3 regions of the Streptomyces sp. NPDC050504 genome follow, and region 3 is predicted to be linked to each of the others. Evidence: riboswitches for the same ligand, from Rfam matches in the RefSeq annotation. Region 3 holds a riboswitch; each other region holds the start of a gene.
The links. Region 3 has a riboswitch for cobalamin ahead of ACIBNE_RS24520 (ABC transporter substrate-binding protein). Riboswitches for the same ligand answer to the same signal wherever they lie in the genome.
Positions count from the first base shown of each region.

Region 1: another riboswitch for cobalamin. It lies ahead of ACIBNE_RS28485 (cobalamin biosynthesis protein); the one in region 3 lies ahead of ACIBNE_RS24520 (ABC transporter substrate-binding protein).
Region 2: another riboswitch for cobalamin. It lies ahead of ACIBNE_RS02620 (CoA-acylating methylmalonate-semialdehyde dehydrogenase); the one in region 3 lies ahead of ACIBNE_RS24520 (ABC transporter substrate-binding protein).

Region 1 covers NZ_JBITHO010000008.1:63,033-67,853, reverse strand. The annotation lists gene ACIBNE_RS28490 (cobyric acid synthase) at 1-616, opposite strand, end outside; gene ACIBNE_RS28485 (cobalamin biosynthesis protein) at 613-1,566, opposite strand; cobalamin riboswitch at 1,656-1,797, opposite strand; gene ACIBNE_RS28480 (hypothetical protein) at 1,941-2,162, opposite strand; gene ACIBNE_RS28475 (anion permease) at 2,178-3,464, opposite strand; gene ACIBNE_RS28470 (lysozyme) at 3,668-4,432, opposite strand; gene ACIBNE_RS28465 (class II aldolase/adducin family protein) at 4,544-4,821, shown strand, end outside.
Region 2 covers NZ_JBITHO010000001.1:607,188-612,008, forward strand. The annotation lists gene ACIBNE_RS02605 (glycosyl hydrolase family 18 protein) at 1-575, shown strand, start outside; gene ACIBNE_RS02610 (tetratricopeptide repeat protein) at 652-1,005, opposite strand; gene ACIBNE_RS02615 (pirin family protein) at 1,097-2,062, shown strand; cobalamin riboswitch at 2,304-2,482, shown strand; gene ACIBNE_RS02620 (CoA-acylating methylmalonate-semialdehyde dehydrogenase) at 2,671-4,170, shown strand; gene ACIBNE_RS02625 (acyl-CoA dehydrogenase family protein) at 4,167-4,821, shown strand, end outside.
Region 3 covers NZ_JBITHO010000006.1:401,870-406,690, forward strand. The annotation lists gene ACIBNE_RS24505 (ATP-grasp domain-containing protein) at 1-255, shown strand, start outside; gene ACIBNE_RS24510 (MFS transporter) at 248-1,528, shown strand; gene ACIBNE_RS24515 (class I SAM-dependent methyltransferase) at 1,497-2,246, shown strand; cobalamin riboswitch at 2,297-2,479, shown strand; gene ACIBNE_RS24520 (ABC transporter substrate-binding protein) at 2,509-3,561, shown strand; gene ACIBNE_RS24525 (FecCD family ABC transporter permease) at 3,558-4,673, shown strand; gene ACIBNE_RS24530 (ABC transporter ATP-binding protein) at 4,670-4,821, shown strand, end outside.

The DNA.
Region 1 (4,821 bases), on a different contig from region 3:
TGTTCACCAGGTAGCCCGCGACCAGCGACTGGTCCTCGGGGCCCAGCAGCGCCGTCGTACCGAAGAACTGGGCGAAGACCCCGCCCCTGTCGATGTCGCCGACGACCAGCACGGGCAGTCGCGCGGCGCGCGCGATCCCCATGTTGACGATGTCGGTGCGGCGCAGGTTGATCTCGGCCGGGCTGCCGGCCCCCTCGCAGATCACGGCGTCATGGCTGCCCCGGAGTTCCTCCAGGCACGCCATGACGGGCTCGAACAGCTCCCGCTGCCGCCCGCCGTGGTAGCCGCGCGCGCTCAGCTCGCCGATCGGCTTGCCCAGCAGCACGACCTGGCTGGAGCGGTCGCTGCCCGGCTTGAGCAGCACCGGGTTCATCAGCGCCGACGGCTCCACCTTCGCGGCCTGCGCCTGCATGGCCTGGGCCCGCCCGATCTCGGCGCCCTCGCGCGTCACGAACGAGTTGAGGGACATGTTCTGCCCCTTGAACGGCGCGACCTTCACCCCGCGCCGCACCAGCCAGCGGCAGATCCCGGCCGTGACGACGCTCTTGCCCGCGTCGGACGTGGTGCCCGCGACGAGCAGCCCGCCGCCCGTGCCCGTACCTGTCGTGCCGCTCATGCCGTACGCCTCCGCTTCCACGCCCCGGCCGCCAGTCGCGACCCCGCACAGACCACCAGCGCCAGCGCGCCGACCCGGCGCGAGAGCCGCACCGCGCGCGCGATGTCCGCGGACCCCACGGCCCGCGCGTCCCCGTTGAGCACCGCCCGGTGCTCGATCCGCCCGCCGTACGAGAGCGTCCCGCCGAGCCGTACCCCGAGCGCGCCCGCGAACGCCGCCTCGACGGGTCCCGCGTTGGGGCTCGGGTGGCGCGATGCGTCCGTGCGCCAGGCCCGCAGCGCGCCGCCCGGGTTCCCGCCCGCGGCGGTCGCCAGCAGCGCGGTGAGCCGGGCGCCCGGCCAGCCCGCCAGGTCGTCGAGGCGCGCCGATGCCCAGCCGTACCGCAGGTACTTCGGCGACCTGTGGCCCACCATCGCGTCCAGCGTGTTGACCGCGCGGAAGGCGACGAGGCCGGGGACGCCGCCCAGCGCGCCCCACACGAGCGCGCCGACGACGGCGTCCGAGGTGTTCTCAGCGACGGACTCCACGACGGCGCGCGCCATCTGGGCGCCGTCCAGGGCCTGCGGGTCGCGTCCGCACAGGTGCGGCAGCCGCTCCCTGGCGACGTCGAGGTCCCCGGCCTCCAGCGCCCCGCCGATCGCGGTGGCCTCCCGGCCGAGCGACGTGCCGCCGACGACGGCCCAGGTGGCCGCGGCGGTCAGGGCGACGGACGCGGGGGCGCTGCGGCGCGCGGCGCGCGCGGCGAGTGCGGCGGCGGCCGCCGCGCCCCCGACGCAGACCGCGGTGTGCAGCGCGCCCCGGCCGCGGTGGTCGCGCCACAGCGCGCTCTCGACGGCGGCGGCGGCCCGCCCGAAGGCGGCGACGGGATGGGCCCTGCGCGGGTCGGCGAACACCAGGTCCGCGGCGAAACCGGCAGCGGCGCCCCAGGCGAAGACTCGCTCGGCTCGCATGGGTTCAGCCCGCCGGATCGGGCAGGGGGCGGCGCGCGGTGCAGCCGGGCATGGCGTTATGTGTCCTCACTCAGGGTGTCCGCGCCCTGGTTCGACGTGACCGGCGGCGAGAGTTCCTGGCTTCCGGGGATCGTCTCCCGGGTCACAGTGGCGGGACCGCGCCGGTTTCGCACCGGCTTCCTCTGCAGCTGCCGTATTGGCTCGGGCAGTCCACCACGCTGCGCGAAGACCCGTCAACTCGCCGTTGACCTGCGGCGGAGAGTGTGCTGAGGCCCACACGGGGGCGGTGGGGCAGCGCGAAGGCCCGTGGGGCGGACGGCACCGAAGTGCCGTCCGCCCCACGGGCCTCGAAGGTGACGCGCCGGTGGCGCGGCTCAGGCGACGATCAGGTAGATGCCGTACGTGACGGCCGCCGCGCAGAGCGCGAAGCACGCGTAGGCACCGGTCCGGGCGAGGGCCGCGGAGCCGCCCTGCGCCGAGGCCTGCTCCTGCTTGGAGAGGCCCACGATGCCGAGGGTGAACAGGCCCACCAGGGCCACGGTGCACACGAGGCTGACTCCGAAGACGGAGCCGAGAGCTGCCCAGTCGATCTTCATGCTGATTCCGCTTCCTTACACCGTGGCCGGGCGGGCCGGGTCGGTGGTGGTTCCGGCCGGGGCCGGAATGGTGGTCTTGAGGTCCCCGGCGAGGTCGGCCGCGGAGGCGACGGGTCCGGCGGGCGGCGGGGTGACGGCCGCGATCGCGGTGGTGACGACGCCGGCGGACTCGCGGTCCGCGGGGGTGTCGATGCCGGGGATCTCGTCGTCCGTGACGTTGGTGTGGTCGACCGGCTGGCGGCGCGAGAGCGTCCAGATCACGGCGGACCCGGCGATCAGCAGCGCCGCGGTGGCGGCGACACCCCAGTCGCCCTGCTTGGTCAGCAGTTCGGCGCCCGCGCCGACCAGGCCGGCGGCCGGCAGGGTCAGGCCCCAGGCCACGAACATCCGGGTGGCGGTGGACCAGCGGACCACGCCGCCCTTGCGGCCGAGGCCCGCGCCCATCACGGCGCCGGAGCAGGACTGCGTGGTGGAGAGGGAGAAGCCGAGGTGCGAGGAGGCCAGGATGACCGTCGCCGCGCTGGTCTGGGAGGCGAAGCCCTGCGGCGGCGCGAGGTCGGTGAGGCCCTTGCCCATGGTGCGGATGATGCGCCAGCCGCCGAGGTAGGTGCCCAGTGCGATGGCGACGCCCGCGGAGACGATGACCCACATCGGGGGGTTGGCGCCGGGGGCCAGGACGCCGCCGGTGACCAGGGCCAGCGTGATGACGCCCATGGTCTTCTGCGCGTCGTTGGTGCCGTGGGCCAGCGAGACGAGACCGGCGGAGGCGATCTGACCCGCGCGGTAGCCCTTGGCGGTCGCCTTGTCGTCGGCCCTGCTGCCGATCTTGTACGTCAGCTTGGTCGCGAGCATCGCGGCCAGACCGGCGACGATCGGCGCGGCGATCGCGGGGAGCAGCACCTTGGTGACGACGACGTTGCCGTTGACGGACGACCAGCCGGCCGACATCACGGCGGCGCCGATGAGGCCGCCGAACAGGGCGTGCGAGGAGCTGGACGGCAGGCCGAGCAGCCAGGTCAGCAGGTTCCACAGGATGGCGCCGACGAGCGCCGCGAAGATGACTTCCGTCCTGATGCCCTCTTCGTTGATCAGTCCGCCGGAGATGGTCTTGGCGACCTCGACGGACAGGAACGCGCCGACGAGGTTGAGCACGGCGGACATGGCCACCGCCGTCTTGGGCTTCAGAGCGCCGGTCGAGATGGTCGTCGCCATCGCGTTGGCGGTGTCGTGGAAACCGTTCGTGAAATCGAACACGAGAGCTGTCACGACCACAATCGCGAGCAGCAGCGTGATGTGTTCCATTTACCCAGGCAATCGTTTGACGTCAGTGGCTCAGATGAACGTAGGGAGCCAGGGTGAACGGAAGGTGAACTGGGACGGGCTGTGCGGTGTCTCTAAGCGGGGCGGGGGCGCTCCGGTTGGCCGCACGGGTTCCGGCGACCCGGAGCGGCGTCCGGGGGAGGGCCGGAAAAGCCCGGGAAACAGCGGGGTTCGGCCGACTTCGGTCACTCTCGGGTGAATGCCCGCAACTGTTCGGGCGACCCGTTGAAGAGATTCTGATCACCCGGGAGCCTTCCGCTTCCGTCGGCGTACTGCCAGAACGTCCAGAACGACCAGCCGGCCGGAAGCGCGCCGGGCGAGCCCGCCCAGCGCGCGAGCCACAGCGGGTGCTCCCGGGCGAAGACCCTGCTGCCGCCCGTGCAGTCGTCCCACCACTTCGCCGTGGTGTAGATGACGGGGCGGCGGCCGGTCAGCCGGTGGACCTCGTCGCTGAAGTCGTCGATCCAGCCGGTCAGCGCGGTCGGCGGCAGCCCGTAGCACTTCCGCTTGCTGTACGGGTCGTTCTCCAGGTCCAGCGCGGGCGGCAGTGTCCAGCCGTCGGCGCGCCACCCGCCGCCGCCCGCCACGAAGTACGCGGCCTGCCGGGCGCCCGACGACCTGTCCGGGAGGGCGAAGTGGTACGCGCCCCGGACCATGCCCGCGTCCCGTGAGCCGTTGTACTGCCGCGCGAAGTAGGGGTTGCGGTACGTGTGGGACTCGGTGGCCTTCACGTAGACGAACGCCGCGCCCTTCTCCTTGGCCGCGCGCCAGTCGACGTCCTTCTGGTGCCCCGAGACGTCGTGCCCCTCGGGCTTGGCCGCGGAGGCCGCGGGGTCCGCGGCGAGGGCGGCGCCGCCCAGGGCGCCCAGGGCGCTCAGGGCGCTCAGGGCCAGCGCTGCGGCGAACAGCCGGGCGCGGCGGCGCGGCGCGCGGTCGTGGTGGCGGGTCATCTTTCCTCCTGATTCGTGCTGACTCGTGCTCGTTCGTACGGACGGGGCGGATGTGGCCAACTCCTTGCGCGCTCCGTTCCCGCGCCCCGCTCGGCCTGGCAGGATCGCCGCATGAGCGAACAGGTGAGCGAGTCCGGAGGCGGGCTGCCCGGCGGGGCGGAGCTCGCGCGGGCCTGGGACGAACTGGTGGCGACCGCCCGCAGGACGGCCGCCGACGGACTCGTCGTCGGCACTTCGGGCAACGTCTCGGTACGGGTCGGGGACACGGTCCTCGTCACGCCGAGCGGAGTCCCGTACGACCGGCTGGGGCCGAAGGACGCGATCGGCACCGACCTCGAAGGCCGGCTCCTCTTCGGGAACCTCGTCCCGACCAGCGAGCTGCCGCTCCA
Region 2 (4,821 bases), on a different contig from region 3:
TGACGAAGATCTTCGACTACCTCGACTTCGCCAACGTCCAGGGGTACGACTTCCACGGCGCGGGCAGCGACAACTCCTGGGAGCCCAACAGGACGGGCCACCAGGCCAACCTCTACCGGGACGCGCAGGACCCGTACTCCTTCGAGTTCAGCGTCGAGAAGGCGATCAAGACCTACACCGACGCGGGCGTCCACCCGCGCAAGCTGAACGTCGGCTTCCCGTTCTACGGACGGGGCTGGAAGGAGGTCGCGGCCGGAGGCGTCAACGGCGAGTGGCAGTCGGCCAACGGCGCGGCGCCCGGCCAGTTCCCCGAGGAGGCGGGGACCCGCGGCTACTCCAACATGCTCTCGGCCTATCCGGGCATGACGGTGTACCACGACGAGCAGTCCGTCTCGACGTACGGCTACACCGGCGCGGGCGGCACGTGGTGGACCTTCGACGACCCCTGGTCCATCGCGAAGAAGACCGCGTGGATCAAGTCGAAGGGGCTGCTGGGCGGCTTCATCTGGGAGATGTCGGGCGACACGTCGAACGGGGCGCTGATGAGCGCGCTGGACACGGGCCTGAAGTACTGAGGCGCCCGGCCTGAGTGAATGAGTGAGTGAGTTAGGGGTCCGGGTCCGGGGGTGTGCCCCCGGGCCCGGACGCCGTTCACGGCCGCGCGTCCCCGAAGTCGCCCGACAGTGCCGCCGCCATCCGCAGGTGCGGCGCCGCGTCCGCCGTGCGGCCCTGCCGCTCCAGGGTGCGGCCCAGCATCAGCCGGGCGTACGACTCCACCGGGTCGCGCTCCAGCACGGCCAGCAGCTCGCGCTCGGCCTTCGCGAGGCGGGCGGAGTGGTAGTAGGCGCGGGCCAGCAGCAGGCGCGGCGCGACCTGCTCCGGCGCCTCGGAGACCAGCCCGTCGAGGATCCCGGCGGCGGTGACGTACTCCTTCGCGTCGAAGAAGAGCTTGGCGCGCTCGTAGCGCTCCGCGGCCGTCCCGTGGTCGTAGTAGTTCTCGCTCATGCCCGCCACAACAACGACCACTCGTTGAACATTCCACTACTTCGCGCGTGGGGCTCCCGGGCCGGCCCCCGACGGCGCTACGTTGAGCACCATGAGCAACCTAGATCGCCAGCCGACCCCCGCAGTCTGCGGCGGCCGCGGCTTCGTCGTGGCGGAGCCGGTACGCGAGCTCCTCACCCCGCGCAACGTCAAGCTCGGCACGTCCACCGAGGTCCGCAGGCTGCTGCCCAACCTCGGCAGGCGCATGGTCGGGGCCTGGTGTTTCGTGGACCATTACGGGCCCGAGGACATCGAGGGCGCCGACGGCATGCAGGTCGCCCCCCATCCCCACCAGGGACTCCAGACGGTGAGCTGGCTGCACGACGGCGAGGTGCTGCACCGCGACAGCCTCGGCAGCCTGGCCACCATCCGCCCGCGCGAGCTGGGCCTGATGACCTCGGGCCGCGCGATCAGCCACTCCGAGCAGAGCCCCCGGGGGCACGGCCGCTACCTGCACGGCGCCCAGCTCTGGGTCGCCCTGCCCGACTCCCACCGCAAGGTCGAGCCGCACTTCCAGCACCACGCGCGGCTCCCGCACGTCACGGCTCCCGGCCTGACCGCCACCGTCATCCTCGGCACCCTCGACGGCGCGACCTCGCCCGGCACCGCGTACACCCCGATCGTCGGGGCCGACCTGGTGCTCGCCGCGGACGCCGAGGCGCGCCTGCCGCTCGAACCCGACTTCGAGTACGCGGTGCTCGCCATGTCCGGCGAGGCCGAGGTCGACGGGGTCGCGCTGCTCCCCGGCTCGATGCTCTACCTGGGCTGCGGCCGCACCGAACTCCCTCTGCGGGCGATCTCCGACGCGGGCCTGATGCTGCTCGGCGGAGAGCCCTTCGAGGAGGAGCTGATCATGTGGTGGAACTTCATCGGGCGGTCCCAGGAGGACATCGAGGAGGCCCGCCGCGACTGGATGGAGGGCACGCGCTTCGGCGAGGTGAAGGGCTACGAGGGGGCCCCGATCCCGGCCCCGGCGCTCCCGCCGGTGGCCCTGAAGCCGCGCGGCCGCACGCGCTGACCCGGACCGGTCGCGATGCGGCGACCCTGGTCGGTCGCCGCGTGCCGACCCCGGCCAGTCGCGGTGTGTCGATTCCGGCCGGTCGCCGTGTGCCGACCCCGGTCGGTCGCCGCGTGCCGACCCTGGCCAGTCACGGTGTGTCCGCCCCGGCCGGTCGCCGTGCGGTGCCGGGGCGACTCCGGCGGCGCGCGGCGGTCGGCCGGGCGGCGGAGGTGGGTCTGGACTTACTAGGACGTCCAACTATATGTTCGTCGCACAAGGTCCGCGGTGCAGGGAAGCCGGTGTGAATCCGGCACGGTCCCGCCACTGTGACCGGGGAGCGTGCTGCCATCCACACGCCACTGACGAGGTCTGTCGGGAAGGCGGGCGGCGCGCGGGGATCCGGGAGTCAGGATACCGGCCGCGGATGTTCCGTGTTGTCCACGAGGATGGAGCAGACACGCATGGCACCGGTCCGTACCCACGACCCTGGTGATCCGGCGGAGCACGCGCACACCGTCGCGCGCTCGTAGTCCCCACGGCCCTTCCCCTCCCGGCGCGCCCTGTGCGGTGCCGCCGCGGAGTCCGCCGTGCCATCCCCGGATCCGACCTGACGAGAGCAGGCACCCATGGTCCGTGAACTCACCCATTTCATCGGCGGCAAGCACACCACCGGCACGTCCGGGCTCTTCGCCGACGTCCACGACCCCAACACCGGCGCCGTCCAGGCGCACGTGCCCCTGGCCGGGCGCGCCGACACCGAGGAGGCGATCGCCAACGCAGAGGAGGCGCAGGCGGACTGGGGGCAGTGGAACCCGCAGCGCCGCGCCCGCGTACTGCTGCGCTTCCTGCAACTCGTAGAAGGGGAAAGGGAGAACCTCGCCCGGCTGCTGTCCGCCGAACACGGCAAGACCGTCGCCGACGCCCACGGCGACCTGCAACGCGGCCTGGAGGTCGTCGAGTTCGCCGCGGGCGTCCCGCACCTCATCAAGGGGGAGTTCACCGACAACGCCGGCACCGGCATCGACGTGCACTCCCTGCGCGGCCCGCTGGGCGTCGTCGCGGGCATCACCCCGTTCAACTTCCCCGCGATGATTCCGCTCTGGCAGCTCGCCCCCGCCCTGGCCTGCGGCAACGCGTTCGTCCTCAAGCCGTCCGAGCGCGACCCCTCCGTGCCGCTGCGACTCGCCGAACTCTTCCTGGAGGCCGGGCTGCCGCCGGGCGTGCTCAACGTCGTCAACGGCGGCAAGGAGGCCGTCGACACGCTCATCGACGATCCGCGCGTCCAGGCGCTCGGCTTCGTCGGCTCCACGCCGATCGCGGCGCACATCTACGCGGCGGCGGCCGCCCGGGGCAAGCGCGCCCAGTGCTTCGGCGGCGCCAAGAACCACATGGTCGTGATGCCGGACGCCGACCTCGACCAGGCCGTCGAAGCCCTGATCGGGGCCGGCTACGGATCGGCGGGGGAGCGCTGCATGGCCATCTCCGTCGCCGTGCCCGTCGGCGAGGAGACCGCCGACCGGCTCGTCGCCGCGCTCAAGGCCCGCATCGCCACCCTGAAGATCGGCCGCTCCGACGACCCGGAGGCCGACTTCGGTCCGCTGGTCAGTCGGGACGCCCTCGAACGGGTCCGGCGCTACGTCGACATCGGCGTCAACGAAGGTGCCGAACTCGTCGTGGACGGAAGGGACTTCACGCTTCCCGGGCACGAGGGCGGCTTCTTCGCCGGCGCCACCCTCTTCGACCGGGTCTCCCCGCGGATGCGCGTCTACCGGGAGGAGATCTTCGGCCCCGTCCTGTCCGTCGTCCGCGCCGCCGACTTCGAGGAGGCGCTGCGGCTGCCGAGCGAGCACCCCTACGGCAACGGCGTGGCGATCTTCACCAGGGACGGGGACACCGCGCGGGAGTTCACCCGCCGGGTCAACACCGGCATGGTCGGCGTCAACGTCCCCATCCCGGTGCCCGTCGCCTACCACACCTTCGGCGGCTGGAAGCGCTCCGGGTTCGGCGACCTCAACCAGCACGGACCGGACTCGATCCGCTTCTACACCCGCACCAAGACCGTCACCTCGCGCTGGCCCGCCGGGGTCAAGGAGGGCGCGAGCTTCACGATCCCCACGATGGGGTGAGCGCCGTGACCACCACCCTCACCGAGGACCAACTCGCCCTGGCCGAGGTCACCCTGGACTTCGCACAGGAGCAACTGGCACCCCACGCGATCGCCTGGGACCGGGACAAGCACTTCCCCGTCGACGTGATCCGCCGGGCGGCCGGGCTCGGACTCGGCGGCGTCTACGTCCGCGAGGAACACGGCGGCTCGGCCCTCGGCCGGGGCGACGGCGTCCTCGTCTTCGAGGCCCTCGCCACCGGCTGCCCCTCCATCGCCGCGTACCTCTCCATCCACAACATGGTCGCCTGGATGATCGACCGGTACGGCGACCGCTCCCAGCGCGAACGCCATCTGCCGGGCCTCTGCTCCGCCGCGACCCTGGGCAGCTACTGCCTGACCGAACCGGGCGCCGGTTCTGACGCCGCCGCCCTGCGCACCCGGGCCGAACGGCAGGGCGGGCACTACGTGTTGACCGGGGTCAAGCAGTTCATCTCCGGCGCCGGAGCCGCCGGCGTCTACGTGGTGATGGCCCGGACGGGCGCGCCGGGACCGGCCGGAATCTCCGCCTTCGTCGTCGAACGCGACGACCCCGGCGTCTCCTTCGGGCCCGACGAACGGAAGATGGGCTGGAACGCCCAGCCCACCCGCCAGGTCGTCCTCGACGGCGTGC
Region 3 (4,821 bases):
ACCTTCTCCGGCGTCGAGGGCCTCGACCGGCTCTCCGACATGCCCGGCTCCCCCGCCTGGTACCCCGTCAAGAGCGTCGGCGACCCGGTCGAGCACCTGGACGACAGCCGGGGCTACGCGGGGATCGTGTACGCGGAGGCCGAGACGGCCGAGCTGGCCACGCACTGCGCGGTCGCCGCGGCGGGCGCCGTACGGGTCCTGACCGAGCCGTTCCCCGAGCCCGAAGCGGCGGCGCGCCCGGCCTCCGATGGCTGAAGGCGCCAAGGGCGGCACCGGGCTGTGGTCCGCGCTCGGCACGCTCACCGGGCCGCTGCGCTTCCTGCTGCTCAGCTCCTTCCTGATCCCACTCGGCAGCTTCATGGTGCTGCCGTTCATGTCGGTGTTCCTGCACGAGCGCCTGGGCATGGGGCTCGGGGCGGTCGGGGTGGTGCTGGCGGCGGCCTCGCTCGTGCAGTTCTCGGGCGGAGTGCTCGGCGGGGCGCTCGCCGACCGGGTGGGGCTGCGGCGCACGATGCTGTGGGCGCTGGTGGTGCGCACGGCGGGGTTCGCGGCGTTCCTGCTGGCGCTGCGCTGGCCGCCGCTGGCCGTGGGCGCGCTGGTCCTCACGTGCTGCGGGGCCGCCCTGTACCTCCCGGCGAACAAGGCGTACCTGGTGCACGGCGTGGACGAGGCGCGGCGCCCGGCGTTCCTGTCGGCGGGCAACGCGGCGCTCAACGCAGGAATGGCGGTGGGCCCGCTGGTCGCCGGGCCCTTCGTGCTGTCGTCACCGGGGCTGTTGTTCCTCGGTGTGACCGTGCTGTTCGCGGTCGTCGCGGTGGGGCACGCGCGGCTGCCCGCGGCGGCGGCGGACGAGGCGCGGCCCGGTGGCGGGGGCGCGCCGGGCGAGGGGTTGCTGACGGGCCTGGCGGTCCTGCCGTTCGTCGCCAACGGTCTGGCGTTCTACCTGTACTTCCACTTCCAGCACTACATGGCGGTGTACGCGCAGGAGCGGGCGTCCACCGAGTTCTACAGCCTCGTGCTGCTCGTCTGCTTCGTCCTGGTCATCGTCGTCCAGCCACCGGCCTCGGACACGATCCGGCGCATGAGCTACCCGCTCGCGCTCGCCGTCGGTTTCGCGGGCCTCGCGGCCGGAATGGCCGTCATGGCGCAGGGCTCGCGGGTAGCGCTGCTGGCGGGCGGCGTGCTGATCACGCTGGGCGACATCGTGCTCTTCCTCAAGAACGACCTGGAGGCCCTGCGCCGCAGCTCGCGCTCCGACGCGGTGGTCTTCGGTCAGCAGCGGCTCGCCGCCGGGCTCGGCGCGTGCGCCAGCGGCGTACTGGGCGGGCAGCTGTACGGCGTGGCCGAACGGGCGGGCGACACGGGCTGGTTCTGGCTGCTGGCCGCCGCCCAGTGTCTCCTGCTGCCGCCCCTCCTGCTCGCGCTGCGGCGCGGCTCCGAAAGCACCACCACCGATACCGACGCCATCCACGACACGGAAGGAACACCGGCTCCCGATGACACACACGGGCGGATTCCAGGACGATGACTTCTGGATCGAGTTCCACGACTTCCTCTTCTCCGAGCAGCGCTACACCCAGGCCGAGGAGTTGCTGGACTCCTCGCCGCTGCTCTCCTTCGCACCCGGCGCGCGGATCCTCGACCTGTGCTGCGGTCCCGGGGTGTTCACCGTGCCGCTCGCCCGGCGCGGCTTCGACGTGACGGGGGTGGACCGCAGCCCCGCGATGCTGGAGCGCGCCAGGAAGCGGGCGGCCGACGCCGGGGCCGCGCCCGCGTACGTCCGGGCCGACATGCGGGAGTACGCGCAGCCCGGCGCCTTCGACGTCGTGCTCAACATGTTCACGTCCTTCGGGTACTTCGAGGACCCGGCCGACAACTCCCGTGCGCTGCGCACCATGCACGACTCCCTGGTGCCCGGCGGGACGGTCCTGCTCGACATGGCGGGCAAGGAACTGCTGGCCCGCAAGGTCGTGCCGCCCAAGGTCGTGCAGCGCGGCGATGACCTGCTGGTGCAGACCGACACGGTGCTGGACGACTGGGCCAGGCTGCGCAGCGACTGGGTGCTGGTGCGGGGCGACCGGGTGACGCGCACCAGCCTGGTCTGGTTCGTGTACAGCGCGGTCGAACTGCGGCGGATGGTCGAGGACGCGGGCTTCGCGGACGTCGAGGTCTTCGGCGGTTTCGACGGCAGGCCCTACGACCACGACGCCGAGCGCCTGGTGGTGCGGGCGGTACGCGGGGAGTAATGGGCAGGGGCGTGCGACGGTTCGCCGCACGCCCTTTGCCCCGCACTCGACCGACCGTAATATCTCCTGGTCATCACCGCGACGGGAGACAGGAAGCCGGTGCGATTCCGGCACGGTCCCGCCACTGTGACCGGGGAGTGCACCCCTGAGGAAGGCCACTGCGCACCGCGCGGGAAGGCCGGGGGAACGTCGATCCGGGAGTCAGGACACTGGCCTGTCGCGGGTCCGATCCGAGGAGCGCGGACTCCGCAGGAGGCTCTACGTGTACGACGGCACACCCCGTCCCCCTTTCGCCCCACCCCGTTCCCTGCGCCTCCCGCGCCGCGGGACCCTGCGCGCCGCGGCCCTGGGCGCCGCCCTGTCGGCGGTGCTGCTGACCGGCTGCGGCACGTCCGAGGACGCGTCCGACAAGGGCGGTTCGGCCGACTCCGCCACCAAGGGGTTCCCGGTCACGGTCGACAACTGCGGCATGCGCACCACGTACGAGAAGCCGCCGTCCCGTGTGGTCGCCATCCATCAGCACCCCACCGAACTGCTGCTCAAACTCGGCCTGAAGGAGAAGATCGTCGGCACGGCCTTCCCCGACTCGGCCGTACTGCCCGAACTGAAGAAGGAGTACGCGGCGCTTCCCCAACTCGCCAAGAAGGAACCGTCGTTCGAGGCCGTCCTCGACACCGAGCCCGACCTCGTCTACGGCGGCTACGCCAGCGCGTTCGCGGAGAAGGACGGCCGCTCCCGCAAGGCCTTCGACAAGGCCGGGATCGACACCTACCTCAACCGCGAGTACTGCGGGAAGAAGCGGGTGTCGATGACGGACGCCTACGACGAGGTCCGCACCGTCGGCTCCGTCTTCGGCGTGCCCGACCGGGCAGCGCGCCTGGTGGCCGACCTCAAGGGGCGCGTCGACCGGGCCGGGAAGGCCGTCAGGGGCGCGCCCGCCGTGCCCGTGTTCGTGTACGACAGCGGGGACAAGTCGGCCTTCACCGCGGGCGGCAAGAGCCTGGGCACCGAGATCCTGAGGCTCGCGGGCGGCCGTAACGTCTTCGCCGACATCGACGAGGTATTCGGCGACGCGTCCTGGGAGCAGGTGGTGGCGCGCAGGCCCGAGGTCGTGGTGATCTACGACTACGCGGGGGCGGGCAGCGTGGAGCGCAAGAAGGAGTTCCTGCTCTCGCAGCCCGCGCTCGCGGACGTCCCGGCGGTGAAGAACAAGCGGTTCGTCGTGCTGCCGCTGACCGCGACGCTCGTCGGGATCAGGGCGCCGTACGCGGTCGAGGAGCTGGCCCGCGGTCTGCACCCGGAGCGGTTCAGGTGACGGCACCGGTCGAGGCGCCGCTCCGCGGCGCGCTCCCGGCCCCCGGTGCGCCCCTCCTCCAGGGGGCGCGCCGCTGGCCGTTCGCCGTCACGCTGGTGGTGCTGGGCGCGCTGCTGCTGGCCTCCGTCACGGCGGGCATGGCCATCGGTTCGGTGGACGTGCCCCCCGGCCAGGTCTGGGGCATCGTCAGCCACGCGCTGGGCGCCGACTGGACGGAACCCGACTGGTCGCGGGCGCGCGAGACGATCGTGCTGGACGTGCGCGGGCCGCGCGTGGTCCTCGGGGCGGTGACGGGCGCGGGGCTCGCGGTGGTCGGCACCGCGATGCAGGCGCTGGTGCGCAACCCGCTGGCGGAGCCGTACCTGCTGGGCGTCTCGTCGGGTGCTTCGCTCGGGGCCGTCTCGGTGATCGTCTTCGGATTGAGCCTGTTCGGCCCGCTGTCCCTGTCGGTCGCCGCGTTCGCGGGCGCCCTGGTGACGCTGCTGCTCGTCTACGCGACGGCCCGTACGGGCGGGCGCATCACCTCCGTGCGGCTGGTGCTCTCGGGCGTCGCCGTGGCCGCGGTCATCACCGCGGTGATGAACCTGATCCTGCTGACGTCCGGGCGGGGCAACGAGGCCCGCGAGGTGCTGGCCTGGACGCTCGGCGGGCTCGGCGGCGTCCAGTGGGACACGCTGTGGCTGCCGGGCACCGCGCTGCTGCTGGGCGTCAGCGTGCTGCTCGTCCAGGCCAGGTCGCTGAACCTGCTGCTCGCGGGCGAGGAGGCGGCGACGACGATGGGGCTCGACGTGGGCAGGTTCAGGGCCCGGATGTTCGTCCTGCTCTCGCTGGTGACCGGGGTGCTGGTGGCGGCGGCCGGGCCGATCGGCTTCGTCGGGCTGATGCTGCCGCACATCGTGCGCCTGGTCGTGGGCGGCGACAACCGCCGTGTGCTGCCCGCGTCGGCGCTCGCCGGCGCGGTGTTCCTGATCTGGGCGGACATCGCGGCGCGGACCGTCGCGGCGCCCATGGAGATACCGGTGGGAGTGCTGACGGCGCTGTGCGGCGGTCCGTTCTTCCTGTGGCTGATGCGCCGCGACGCCCGCAAGGACGCCGGCCGGGGAGTGGGATGAGCGCGATCGAACCGGCCGTCGAGCTGGCTGTGGAGGGGGTGACGCTCACCGCGGGCGCGCACCGCCTGGTGCGCGACGTATCCCTCACCGCGCGGCCCGGCGAGGTGGTGGGCCTCGTGGGGCCCAACGGCAGCGGCAAGTCGAGCCT